DNA from 3 places in the Paenisporosarcina sp. P5_A11 genome. Region 1 is predicted to be linked to each of the others. Evidence: riboswitches for the same ligand, from Rfam matches in the RefSeq annotation. Region 1 holds a riboswitch; each other region holds the start of a gene.
The links. A riboswitch is a leader RNA that binds a small molecule or an ion and turns the genes downstream of it on or off. The one in region 1 is predicted to bind thiamine pyrophosphate.
Positions count from the first base shown of each region.

Region 2: another riboswitch for thiamine pyrophosphate. It lies ahead of tenA (thiaminase II); the one in region 1 lies ahead of thiT (energy-coupled thiamine transporter ThiT).
Region 3: another riboswitch for thiamine pyrophosphate. It lies ahead of AC1DOS_RS08125 (ABC transporter substrate-binding protein); the one in region 1 lies ahead of thiT (energy-coupled thiamine transporter ThiT).

Region 1 covers NZ_JBFUKT010000040.1:3,343-7,491, forward strand. The annotation lists gene AC1DOS_RS08340 (SGNH/GDSL hydrolase family protein) at 1-65, shown strand, start outside; gene AC1DOS_RS08345 (magnetosome magnetite crystal formation protein family) at 272-631, opposite strand; gene AC1DOS_RS08350 (M20 family metallopeptidase) at 689-1,759, opposite strand; TPP riboswitch at 1,899-2,002, shown strand; gene thiT (energy-coupled thiamine transporter ThiT) at 2,099-2,683, shown strand; gene map (type I methionyl aminopeptidase) at 3,264-4,013, shown strand; gene AC1DOS_RS08365 (TspO/MBR family protein) at 4,091-4,149, opposite strand, start outside.
Region 2 covers NZ_JBFUKT010000139.1:1,607-5,755, reverse strand. The annotation lists gene thiE (thiamine phosphate synthase) at 1-351, opposite strand, end outside; gene thiD (bifunctional hydroxymethylpyrimidine kinase/phosphomethylpyrimidine kinase) at 341-1,165, opposite strand; gene thiM (hydroxyethylthiazole kinase) at 1,162-1,914, opposite strand; gene tenA (thiaminase II) at 1,904-2,584, opposite strand; TPP riboswitch at 2,653-2,748, opposite strand; TPP riboswitch at 2,814-2,912, opposite strand; gene AC1DOS_RS15230 (YjjG family noncanonical pyrimidine nucleotidase) at 3,025-3,726, opposite strand; partial or broken gene dnaN (DNA polymerase III subunit beta) at 3,801-4,149, opposite strand, start outside.
Region 3 covers NZ_JBFUKT010000037.1:11,494-15,642, reverse strand. The annotation lists gene AC1DOS_RS08140 (ABC transporter ATP-binding protein) at 1-244, opposite strand, end outside; gene AC1DOS_RS08135 (ABC transporter permease) at 258-1,022, opposite strand; gene AC1DOS_RS08130 (thiamine-binding protein) at 1,019-1,312, opposite strand; gene AC1DOS_RS08125 (ABC transporter substrate-binding protein) at 1,313-2,320, opposite strand; TPP riboswitch at 2,549-2,658, opposite strand; partial or broken gene AC1DOS_RS08120 (NAD(P)-dependent alcohol dehydrogenase) at 3,452-4,149, opposite strand, start outside.

The DNA.
Region 1 (4,149 bases):
TTTTGCCTTCGTCCTTACTAGGTAAAGAATTGTTAGCGTTAGCTGAATTAAAGCCGCTCATATAAAAAAGTTGGAACTCAATTTTATGAGTTCCAACTTTTTATTTACGTGAATATGCGGTATTAGTAGTTTTCTTTTTATCCATTGCTTTTTTCACGATTGGAATAATGATGGGTGCAAATTTTATCACCGTTTTAACTAATTTACCAAGTTTCATTTATATCGCTCCTATCACTATTGTATAGTGATGTATTTCCCGAATTAAAATATATTAAACCTTTTGTATTACTTTAATTCCTTGCACAATATTCCAAATCAGTACTACGATGGATAAAATGCCATAGAGCAACATAAACAATAAAGGAATACCAGCTGCCATGAAATCAAAAGAGGAAGTGACATCTGGAGCCATTGAGTAATCCATAGTATTAAACATCGAAAATGAACTAACCATTAAAACAAAAAATCCAATAATACCTAGAGCTACAGGAATTAAGTGTGAAAGGAACGACCGTTTTGCATGATACTTTACATCCGTATCTGGGGAAATAAAGTAAACAATTAGTGGCAATAAAAATGGAGCAAAAAAAACACTAAAATAGCATAAAGCGGATAATACACGATTATCCAAAACTACTCCTCCTCTAAACGATAGTAGTTACTTATACGGATTATCCTGTAATTGGTTTCAACGTAACGCATGTTTTGTTAAAATATCTGCATATTGTTCCACAGAAGAAATTAACACGTATTCGTTCGGTCCGTGCCAATCCTCACCGCTAGGACCAAATTCTATTGCACCAGCACCGGTCTTAGCATAATAGCGGGTATCTGCAGCACCATGTTGCCCAAATAACACAGCATCTTTTTGTGTTACTTCAGCTGTTACGAGAGCCAGTGATTGAACAAAAGGATTATCTTCAGTGGTTGTAATTGCAGGTGTTTTGCCTCCAGCTTTAACGATGTTTTTCGGATTGATTGATTGTGCAAGTTCAGTCATTTCTTCGATAATATCTTCCCAGTTTTGACCTGGCACAAACCTAATATCATAATTGACTTCACATTGATCAGGCACTACATTATACCGATCACCTGCTTGAATTTTAGCCAAATTAATTGAAGGATATTCATAATACTCATTGCTTGCCTTCGTGAAAGGCAATGTTTTTAGCTTCTCATGAAACAAATAGGAAGCTTCAACAGCATTCGTTCCTTCCCAAGGACGTGAACCGTGTGCTGCTTTTCCAAAAAGCGTTACATTAGCATGTAAGATTCCTTTTGATTGAACGCTGAGTTTCAAGTGTGTGGGCTCTCCGCATATAACAAAATCACCTGTTCGTCCAATCTCAACTAGATGACCAGATGTTTTTCGACCACCAGTTTCCTCATCAGTTACGATGTGTAAGATGATACGTTGTTTTAATTCCTCTCGTGCCGAATAAATGCGACGGTAAGCTTCCATCATTGCTGCAACGCCCGCTTTCATATCCGCAGAACCACGACCATACAGACGATCACCGTCAATAATAGGATTAAATTGTTCGATTTTTGCAGGTACAACATCTACATGTCCATTCCAAACAATTGTAGTGTCTCCTTGCCCAATCTCTGCGTGGATCATTAATCGTCCTTCGTTTTCAATAATTTCATGTGTAATTTCATGACTGTCAAGCCACTTAGAACAAAAGCGAAGTGCATCATTAGCACCTTCCTCGGTATCACTTTTGATTGCCACTAAATTCTTCAACATCTCGATCATGATCCTTCACATCCTTAGTTTATTAATCTTGTATGTTCAGTATATCGATTGACTCGATAAAAGTCACAGAACGACTGAACCCTCTTGCTTCTATTTCCCTCTTTCTGTACAATTAACCCGTATTATCAAAAATAGATGTAAGTACCACAAGGGGAGCCTGAAATGGCTGAGAGTGAACCAAAAAGTTCTAACCCTTAGAACCTGTAAGTTAATGCTTGCGCAGGGATGTGGATAGAAACCGACTCCAACGACGTCAGGCTCTGTCCTAGAGGTCGTTTTTTTGTGTTTTTTTTCACCCTGACATGCGGTTTGCAGTACATCGTAAAAGGAGGAAGAAAGATGAGAAATAAAAAAGTATTGTTGTTAGTCGAGATTGCAATCTTTGCCGCGTTAGGATTTGTATTGGATTTCGTTGCTTTTAAAATGCCACAAGGGGGATCAGTCAGTTTAGTGATGGTGCCAATTGTATTAATGGCGTTTCGTAGAGGTGCTTTAGCTGGTGTCATCACTGGCTTATTAGTAGGATTGTTACAGATTGTTTCAGGATTAATCTCTGTAGCCCCATTATCGTTTAGTTTTGTAGTCATGCAAGTCATTCTGGACTATTTAATTGCATACGGTGTTGTGGGAATCGCAGGTTTATTCCGTTCTCAATATTTAAATTATGCACAACAGTATAAACGTAGAAATATGATAATTACCATTGTTTCGGCTGTATTGATTGCGTCATTACTACGTTATATAGTTCACACGATTACTGGGATCTTCTTCTTTGCTATGTATGTTCCAGAAAACGAAAACTTGTATACGTATTCGATTATTTATAACGCAACCTACATGATTCCGATATTCTTACTCACAGCAATAGTGTGTTCAATACTATTTATCACAGCGCAACGTTTGCTTGAACCAAGCAAAGTCTAATCTTGGAGATGAATGAACTCATGTACATTTCGAAGCAAATGGACATAAACTGATTTGTATAGTTGGAAATAGTTTAATAGTGAGCGAAAACTGACTTTAGAAGGATGAGTGACTGAAGTACCTACAGAAAGATGGGAACCGTCTTCAGAAAGATGAGTGACAAAGTTACCCACGGATGAATGGAAACCGTCTTCAAGGAGACAGAAAAAATCTCGAATGGTCAGAAACCATCTTTGAGTGGTCGGAAACTGCTTGTGAATGGTCGTAAACTACCTTTGAGTGGTCGTAAATTGCCTGTGAGTGGTCATAAACTATCTTTAGAAAGATGAGTGACAGAAGTACCTACAGAAAGATGGAATTCGTCTTCAAGGAGACAGAAAAAACCTCAAATGATCGGAAACCATCTTTGAGTGGTCGAAAACTATTCTCAACAAGATTTAGTCCTCTTCTGCTTGCGAAATTCAAGTAAAGAATCAGGAATAAATTCCCGAATGTTCAGAAAGTCTTGTCATATGGGAAAGCGCCTTTTCTTATGGTATAGTATGGGATATATATTTTGAGAAAGAAGGATTTTAAGAATATGATTGCAAAAACTACTGAAGACTACGAAGCGTTAAAAACTATAGGCAGAATCGTTGCTGAGATTCGCGACGCGATGCGTGCAGCAACAAAAGCTGGTATCACAACGAAAGAACTTGATGACCTTGGTGGACGCATGTTTGAAGAAACAGGAGCCATATCAGGTCCTAAAGGAGAGTATGATTTCCCTGGTTACACTTGTATCAGCGTTAACGAGGAAGTCGCGCATGGCATCCCAGGTGCACGCGTCATTAAAGATGGGGATCTTGTAAACATTGATGTCTCTGGATCACTAAATGGCTATTTTGCAGATACAGGCATTTCATTCGTTGTTGGTGAAGGCTATGAGAAAATAGAAAAACTTTGTGATGTGGCAGAAAGTGCTTTTAATCGTGCTATGTTAAAAGTAAAAGCGGGAGCACGCTTAAACCAAATCGGTAAAGCTGTAGAACGTGAAGCAAAACTTAATGGCTTTACTGTCATTATGAACTTAACCGGTCATGGGATTGGAAAATCTCTTCATGAATCGCCTCAACATATTTTAAATTATTATGACGCATGGGAACCGACTATCTTGAAAGAAGGAATGGTTCTAGCTGTTGAGCCATTTATTTCTGAAAAGGCGGAACATATCGTTGAATCTGGAGATGGTTGGACCTTTTTAACGCCAGACAAATCACTTGTTGCACAAATTGAGCATACAGTCATTGTCACTAAGGGTGAACCAATCTTAATCACAAAAATCAATTAACACACAAAAACACCAACTGAGCGATTGCGCAGTTGGTGTTTTTTATCTTATTTAAGTAATAGCATTATATTTTCCTACTACGTTCTTGATGACGTGCTAGAGTGGGACAATGATTTCTTCATAAAAATAATACCAG
Region 2 (4,149 bases), on a different contig from region 1:
CAACTCTTCGACTGTATGCACTGAAACGCCTACGATGCGTCCTTTAAAAGTTTCGCGAATTTCCGTAAGTGATATATCCTCTTGTCCTACGTGAACGCCATCTGCGTGGAGCTTCAAGGCAAGCTCCACGTCATCATTCACAATAAACGGCACGTTGAATGATTTACACAATACTTGGCATTGACTAGCAAATTGTTCAAGTGTTTTACCTGTTAATGCCCCTTCGCCTTTTTCACGCAGTTGGAAAATGGTTATACCTGCTTTTAATGCATCTTCTAAAACATGTAATGGCTCTTCTATGCAGTTCGGGGTACCCATGATGAAATAGAATGCTAAATCGTTACGATTCAATGATGTTCACCTCACAGACACCTTTTGCTATATTATAGGCAAAATGATTTGTTGGGCCATGTCCATGCCCAATGTTTAACGGGGTTTCAATGGCTAGCTGGACAAACTTTTTAGCTTCGATGATTGCCTCTTTTAGTGACCAACCTTGTCCTAAAAATGCTGTAAGTGCTGCGGAGTAAGTACAGCCTGTTCCATGTGTATGTTTCGTTTCAATACGGGCAGATTCCATTTTAAAGCTTGTACCATCTGCAAAAAACACAGTATCCGTTGCCGTTCTTTGCTCATCTAAGTGGCCCCCCTTCATAACCACGCACTTTACACCCAGCCCTAATATCTTTTCAGCAGCTTTTTGTATATCCTGTTCCGACTTAATCTCAACACCACTAATCACTTCAGCTTCTGGAATATTAGGAGTTAATACCGTTGCAAGTGGTAAAAGCTTAGTCGTTAATGCTTCAACTGCGTTATTTTTTAGCAAGCTTGCACCTCCTTTGGCAATCATCACAGGGTCAATGACAAGCAGCACATCTTTCTCACATAAGCTTTTCGCCACTTCCTCAATAATTGGTGCTGAAAAAAGCATACCGGTCTTGACTGCCTTTACGGGAAAATCCTGAAAGACGACTTCGATTTGATGTTTAACAAAGTCTACAGATGCAGGAAAAACTCCCTCTACACCAAGTGTATTCTGAGCTGTTAACGCAGTAATCGCTGATGTACCGAACACTCGGAGCTCTTGAAACGTCTTTAAATCTGCTTGTATGCCAGCTCCACCACTACTATCTGAGCCTGCTATGGTCATCACGATGTTCAATTGGCTTCACCTCTAGACAATTGATGCAATGAATTTAAGACTTCAGTCTGGAATGAGCCAAGAAGTGGCGATTGAACCGCATGTTCAGACACCTTTTTATATTCTTGTAGTACATCACGTAAGTTTAAAAGAGCCTCTCCTTCCAAACTAAGAACTGCTGTACAAATCGCGCTCAACAAACAACCTGTACCTGTTACCTCTGTCATCTGTTCATGACCACCTGCTACCCAAAATTCATTCTCACCGTCAGTAATATAATCAGAGGCTCCTGTGACCACCACTAAACAGTTCCATTTTTTCGCCTCATGTTTGGCGACGACTGCAACGTCCATCTCACCTTCACCACTGTCCACGCCCTTAGCTTGCCATGAAACGCCTGCAATGGTCGCAAGTTCACCTGCATTACAACGGAGTAAATCGAATCGGACATTTTCTAATAATTCCTTTACTACTTGTTGTCGAAAAGAAGTTGCCCCTACTCCAACTGGATCTAAAACGACAGGTATTCCAAGCTCATTCGCTCTTTTCCCTGCTATTAACATGGCTTCTTTCGTTCTTGTATTGATTGTGCCAATATTAATTAAAAGAGCATTTGAAATCGCGACCATTTCTTCCACTTCTGTTACTTCATCAGCCATGACAGGTGACGCACCAATTGCAAGTAAACCATTAGCGGTAAAGTTTGCCACGACATAGTTCGTGATGCAATGTACCAGTGGCTTCTTATTACGAATCTGTTTAATAGGCATAGTTCTTCACCTCATCTTGCCAGTCTTCATATGTCCATGGCATTTCCCAGAATTTCCACTCATAGTAGCAACTTCTTTCAAAATGAGCTTTTAATACTGATTGCTTGGCTGGATTTTCTTCTGCATAACGATTCATCATCGCCTTTTGCAGCTCGATTTTTTCTTTGTAATCCGGTGCACTATACATTTCAATCCATTCTTCATATAGCTTGATGCCTGGTTTTGCGTCTTTATACTTCTCCCCAATTTCTTGATATAACCATGGACAAGGGAACATCGCAGCAAAAGCCTCTGCAACATCTCCGTTATGTGCAGCATTGTACATATGTGATACGTAGTTATAAGCAGCTGGTGATGGTTCAAAGTTTACTTCCATTTCTTCAGTTATACCTAGCTCCTTAAAGACAGTTCGGTGTAACTCAAGCTCAGCCTCGTTGATATGACGAGCCGTTTCTAAAAAGTAGGCAATATCTTCGTTCGTCTCAGCTTTTGAAGCTGCAATCGCGAGTACTTTTGTGTAATTCTTTAAATAATAAGCGTCTTGCATCATGTAAAACTTAAATTTTTCAAGCGGCAGCGTTCCATCGACAAGTCCTTTTACAAATGGGTGATCAAAACTTCCTTGCCAATAAAGATCCGTTTCCTCTCGTACTTCTTCACAAAATGTCATTATAAGTCCTCCTTTTTCGGATGGACGCAAGTGCAAAAAACGCCCTTTTGCGCATGACAAAAGAGCGTTTCCAATGAAACATTGCTCCCTACGTCAGTGTTAACTGTCAGGTTCCAAGGGTCAGGTTTTACCTTCTCAACTAAATAGTTCCCCCGCAATTAAAATATTGAATTAGCAAACAAAAAAGCCCTCCAAAATGGAGAGCTTCAGCACAAAAGAAAAACGTCGAAACGCTATGTACTCTGCTCCCTACGTTCGTCTTAACGAACAGGTTCAAAGGGTCAGGTTTTAACCTTCTCAACGCCAAAGCGTCCCCCCGCAACTATTTTAATTAGGTTCATAATAGCATAATAAATTCATCCTAACAAACGACTGTAGATGATTAATTACACTCTTTTTATAATACTCACATGGAAATCCTAGCCATTTACAGCTTTGAATTATTTTACTAATACGTTTTGCTTTACGATTTGTTCTAATTCTTCATAATTACTGATTTCATATGTTGGAGTAATAGTTGTTTCATTTGCTTTATTATGTGGATTAAACCAGCAGGTATCGATTCCGAAATTATTGCCACCTTGGATATCTGCGCTTAGAGAGTCGCCGATCATTAATACACTTTGCTTATCTTTAATACTCAGCTTTCTAAAGACATATTCGAAAATTTCTGCTTGTGGCTTTTGATAACCAGTCTCCTCCGAAGTAATAATCGCTTCAAATGTTTGATTTAGTGGCGAAAGAGCAATCCTCGAATGTTGAACATCTTGAAATCCATTTGTTAAAAGAACAAGTCTGCAACTAGATAGATTGGTCAACATATCCTGAACACCATCAATCATATGTACTTCTCTTCCTAGATTTTCTATATATGCATGTCCAAAATCTTCTGGATTAAGAAGTAGTTTATGTTGGAGGAATAAACGCTTGAATCGTTCTACTTTTAAATCTGAAAGCGAGATACGTCCTTGCTCTAAATCAAGCCAAAGTCCTTTACTTATCTCTTTATAACTTGCTCTGTATTCAGTTAAACCATTAGGGAAACTAAATGCACGAAATGAATTATCGAGTGCATGCTTTTCCGTCTCACCGAAATCAAACAAAGTGTCATCTAAATCAAATATTAATACATCATACTTCACAGTCTTCTCATCCTTTTTGTGGTTCATTTTAAATGAATCTAAAACCATCATACTACTAAATGCACATTTCTTCTTTATGTACGAACCGGTACTATCAATTGTAAAACAGCGATCATGAACAGAATTAATAATGAATGGTCGCATGGAACCTGTGAACTTAACCATTACATCCTGCCCACCAACCGCTTTTAACGCATCCATCATATATTTTGCACTGAACGAAATTTTCAACTCTTCGCCTTCAATTAATGTGGTTTGTATTTCTTCTTCTACTTTACCGATTTCAGCTGAGCTAGATGATATCTCAACGACATTTCCTTCTAATGAAGTGAATCGGACAATGTTATTACGTTCTTCACGTGCCAATAAAGATGAACGGTCTATCGCTTGAAATAATGCTTTCCCATCAATAGTGACATTCGT
Region 3 (4,149 bases), on a different contig from region 1:
GCCATGGCAATAAGGATGGAGATTGAGGCGTATAACTAATGGCACCTCTTTGTCCATTCATTCGTTCCCCGTCCATTCGGATATCTCCGGAGTCTGGGGTATAGAGACCGCCAATCAAGTGAAATAACGTGCTCTTTCCACTTCCTGAAGGACCTACGATCGTAACAAATTCGCCCTCATTTACATGAAAAGATAACTCTTCTAGTACCTTATTTCCCTCAAACGATTTCGTTATATTTTCCACACTGAGCTTAGTCTTAATTTTTTCCCTCTCCTTTAGGTTTCCCTTTCACGATGATTTTCTCCAATGAAGAAATTAAAGCGAAGAATATTAAGCTTAAAATCATAATGAGAAAGATTGCTACAAAGACACGATCTGTCCGAAATGAAGATGACGCAAGAGTCATAAATACTCCAATTCCTTCTTTGGCACCCAGCCATTCAGAGATAACAGCGCCCATCACGCTGTAGGTAGCAGCTATTTTCAGTCCTGAAAATAGTGAAGGTAATGCATATGGCCACTCTACTTTCCAAAAAATCTGCTTCTTCGATGCGCCAGCCATTTTCATATAATGCGTAAGCTCAGCAGTCGTATGTCGAAATCCATCCAAAGCAGCAACAGTTATTGGGAAAAAACAAACTAATGTGATGACAATGATTTTGGGTAGCATTCCAAATCCAAACCATATTACCAACAACGGAGCCAACACAATGATAGGAATGTTTTGTGTCAAAATAATAATTGGATAAAATGCCTCTCTAAGCTTTGGTAAACTGTGTAAAGTGACAGCTATGATAATGCCAACTCCACTACCTATCAAAAGCCCCATAAAGGACAACTTAACCGTTGATACTACATGACTCCTGTAATTTCCCCAGCCTGTTATTCCTTCTAACCATATTTCAGATGGTGCTGGCAGTAGCCACTTCGGTATTTCGAATAACCAACAGGATAGTTGCCATATGGTAAATAAAAGGATGAGGACCAATAATGGTCTCCACCCTCTATGGAAAACTTTCATGATCGATATTTCTCTGTCAATTTATCCATCGAAACACCGCTTGGCTGATAAAGGATTTTTACTTGGGAAATGACATTTACACAGCCAGCCTTCATCATTCGCTCATTCATTTTCTGGATAACAGAGAAAATTTCTGTCAAATTCCCTTCCATTGTGGTTTCAAGTGGATGGACCTCATAGCGTATTCCTGAATCCTTTATGACGGCAATCGCTTGATCAACATATGGAATTGAATCTTCACCATTTTTTGTTTTCGGTATGATCTGAATGCTAACTAAAGAGTTATTCATCTATTCATTCTCCTTTTTAGGTAAAAATTCATTCGTAAAGGCTTTCTCTACGTCTAGTTTGCCTTCTAATAATCCATTATCATACATCCATTGTGCGTAGTTTTCCCAAACCTTTTTATCTTGTATTCCCCATTGTGATGCATCATCTTGATACTTTGGAGACAACCATTTTTGACTTGCTTTAACCAACTCTGGATCTAACTCTGGTACAGCCTTTATTAAAACTCCCGCCGCTTCTTCTGGATGATCCATTGTGTATTCATAACCTTGGGATGTTGCTGTTACAAAAGCACGAACGGTATCGGGATCTTCTGCTATCAACTTCTCATTAGTTATCAGAACAGGCGTATAGTAATCTAGCTTATCTGAGTAATTGGTCAGATATTGCATATTCAATTTCTCTCCACGAAGTTCAGCTTCAATACCTGTCCAAGCGTAATAGATCCATGCAAAGTCTACATCTCTTTTTACGGCTGTAAAGAAGTCTGTATCGCCCATATTTACCATATCAACTTTCTCCACATCTGCACCCTGTTGTTTCATTAAAGAAGAAATCACTGCTTTTTCAACTGGAGCACCCCAGCCTCCATAGGCTTTACCTTCATAATCTTTTGGTGAAGTAATCTCTTTTTCAGCTGGAGACGCAAAACCAGATGTATTATGTTGAATTACGGCAGCAATCGAAACTATTGGTACATCTTGAACACGTGCTTCTGTTAAGGATTCCTGATAACCAACTCCGAATTCAGCCTTCCCCGAAGCCACAAGTTGATTAGCACCGGCTTCACCTGGCATGATAATTTCTACATCAAGACCCTGTTCCTTAAAATAGCCTTTGTCTCTTGCTACATATAAGCCTGTATGATTCGTATTCGGTGTCCAATCCAATACCACGGTTACTTTCTTCAACTTTCCGCTCGAATCATTGGTTCCAGAGCTAGCGTTGTCACCATTGCCGCAAGCGGTTAACATCATAATAATTAGTAATAATCCTAACCATTTTTTCATCATTTTCTCTCCCTTTTCCAAATCTGTTGAGAGCATTAAACGACGGAACGGAACGAAAGGAGGAAACATATTCTTAAGTAAAGCCAAATTCTTTCTCAGAAACGCAGAGTCACACCAAAATCTAACTAACCAGGTGCTAAGAGGCATATCGACTAATCACTTAAACATTTTTTATTTAAATGAAAAAGCGCCCCAGGTAGGTACCTAGGACGCATATCAACACAAATAAAAATGTTTAAATATGTTCCCTACGCTGGTGTTATCCAGATCAGGTTCCAAGGGTGTGTATCTTAAGGATACGGTCTCAACCAGCAACACTGGCCCCCCCACATGTTTCAATTATGAAATTCGTTTAATGCGTTATCATTATTAACATTGACACAGAATTGCATAAGTTTCAAGAGATAAACAGAAATATAGAATTAAGAGCAAATTAATGCGCCTCATTACACATGTTTAAAGTACCTACCCACCATGCATCAAGGGAGGTATCATTATGATTAACTGGAAACTCACATCTTTCATATTGTCCAGCCTGCTCGGCATAACTATCAAAACAGGAAGCTGTAGCTACATGAACTATCCCCCCGAATCTCGGACACTCATAAAAAGGGGCCAAAGGATGTATGGAATGTGACCTCATTTGTTCCTTTACAAGCTAGTAATTACCTACATACACTTGAAAATCTATCCATGAAACCTATGATACGAATCAGCAATATAAAGTGAAAATATTTTTTATATATTATACCGACAATATACATTTTTACCGGTAAAATATAAAACTTCCAATAAAAATTAGCACCTCGAAATGAGGTGCTAATTTGGGTTATATTTGGCTGTTTATCTTGATAATAAAACAGGTTTGATTTGACCGTTTATTACGGAATAAGTGATCTAATACTGAACGGTTTACTTGTAAAAGTGAGTCTTTTCTTTAACCCAGGCACTTGTTAGTTCAACAAGAAATGAAGATTTATTTTGTATTTTACTTTTCAAATTTATACTTGTACATTATTTTTAAAGTAATTTCCCCAGTGTGGTTGTGTACCATCAATTAACTTTTAATGAGCAACATTGACTAAACACCAAAAATTGTTATTCACCAAGGGCGTGCATTTTATGCTTCAGTTATTTGGATTTGTTGTTATGTTTCCATAGTTATGACGACATTTCCCTTTTTGTGTCCTTTCTCCACATATCTATGAGCCTCAACTATCTCTTCAAACTCATAATACCTATCAATGACCACTTTTAATTTCCCCATCTCAACAAGTTCTTTAAGGAAGTTAAGTGGTTCTGAAGTTTCAGGTGAATTTCGACTCAATAATAATTTCTTGCTGCTTGTCAATTTAGTCCATAACATTCGACCACCTGGTAACGGTACAGTGACATTTATGTAGGTTCCGTTATTCTTTAGCGATTTCATACAAGCTGAAAACGAACTCTTGTCTACCGCTTCAAAGATCACATCATAAGTCTCGCCTTTACTAGAAAAATCTTCTGCAGTGTAATCAATTACCTGATCGGCTCCCAGAGATTTTACCAATTCTAAATTCGTGGTACTGCATACCCCTGTAACGTTTGCTCCGAAGAACTTTGCAATCTGTACTGCATAAGTTCCTACACTTCCTGAAGCTCCATAGACAAGGACCTTTTGACCATTCTGAATGTTAGCTTTTCTAAGATAAAACAAGGCTGTACGTGCCCCAATTGGAATGGCAGCGGCTTCCTCATAGGTTATATTGGAGGGCTTAATAGATACCGGTCCATCTTCAGGCAGACACTTATACTCGGTATAAGCACCAAAACCCACTAGGGAAGCTGCA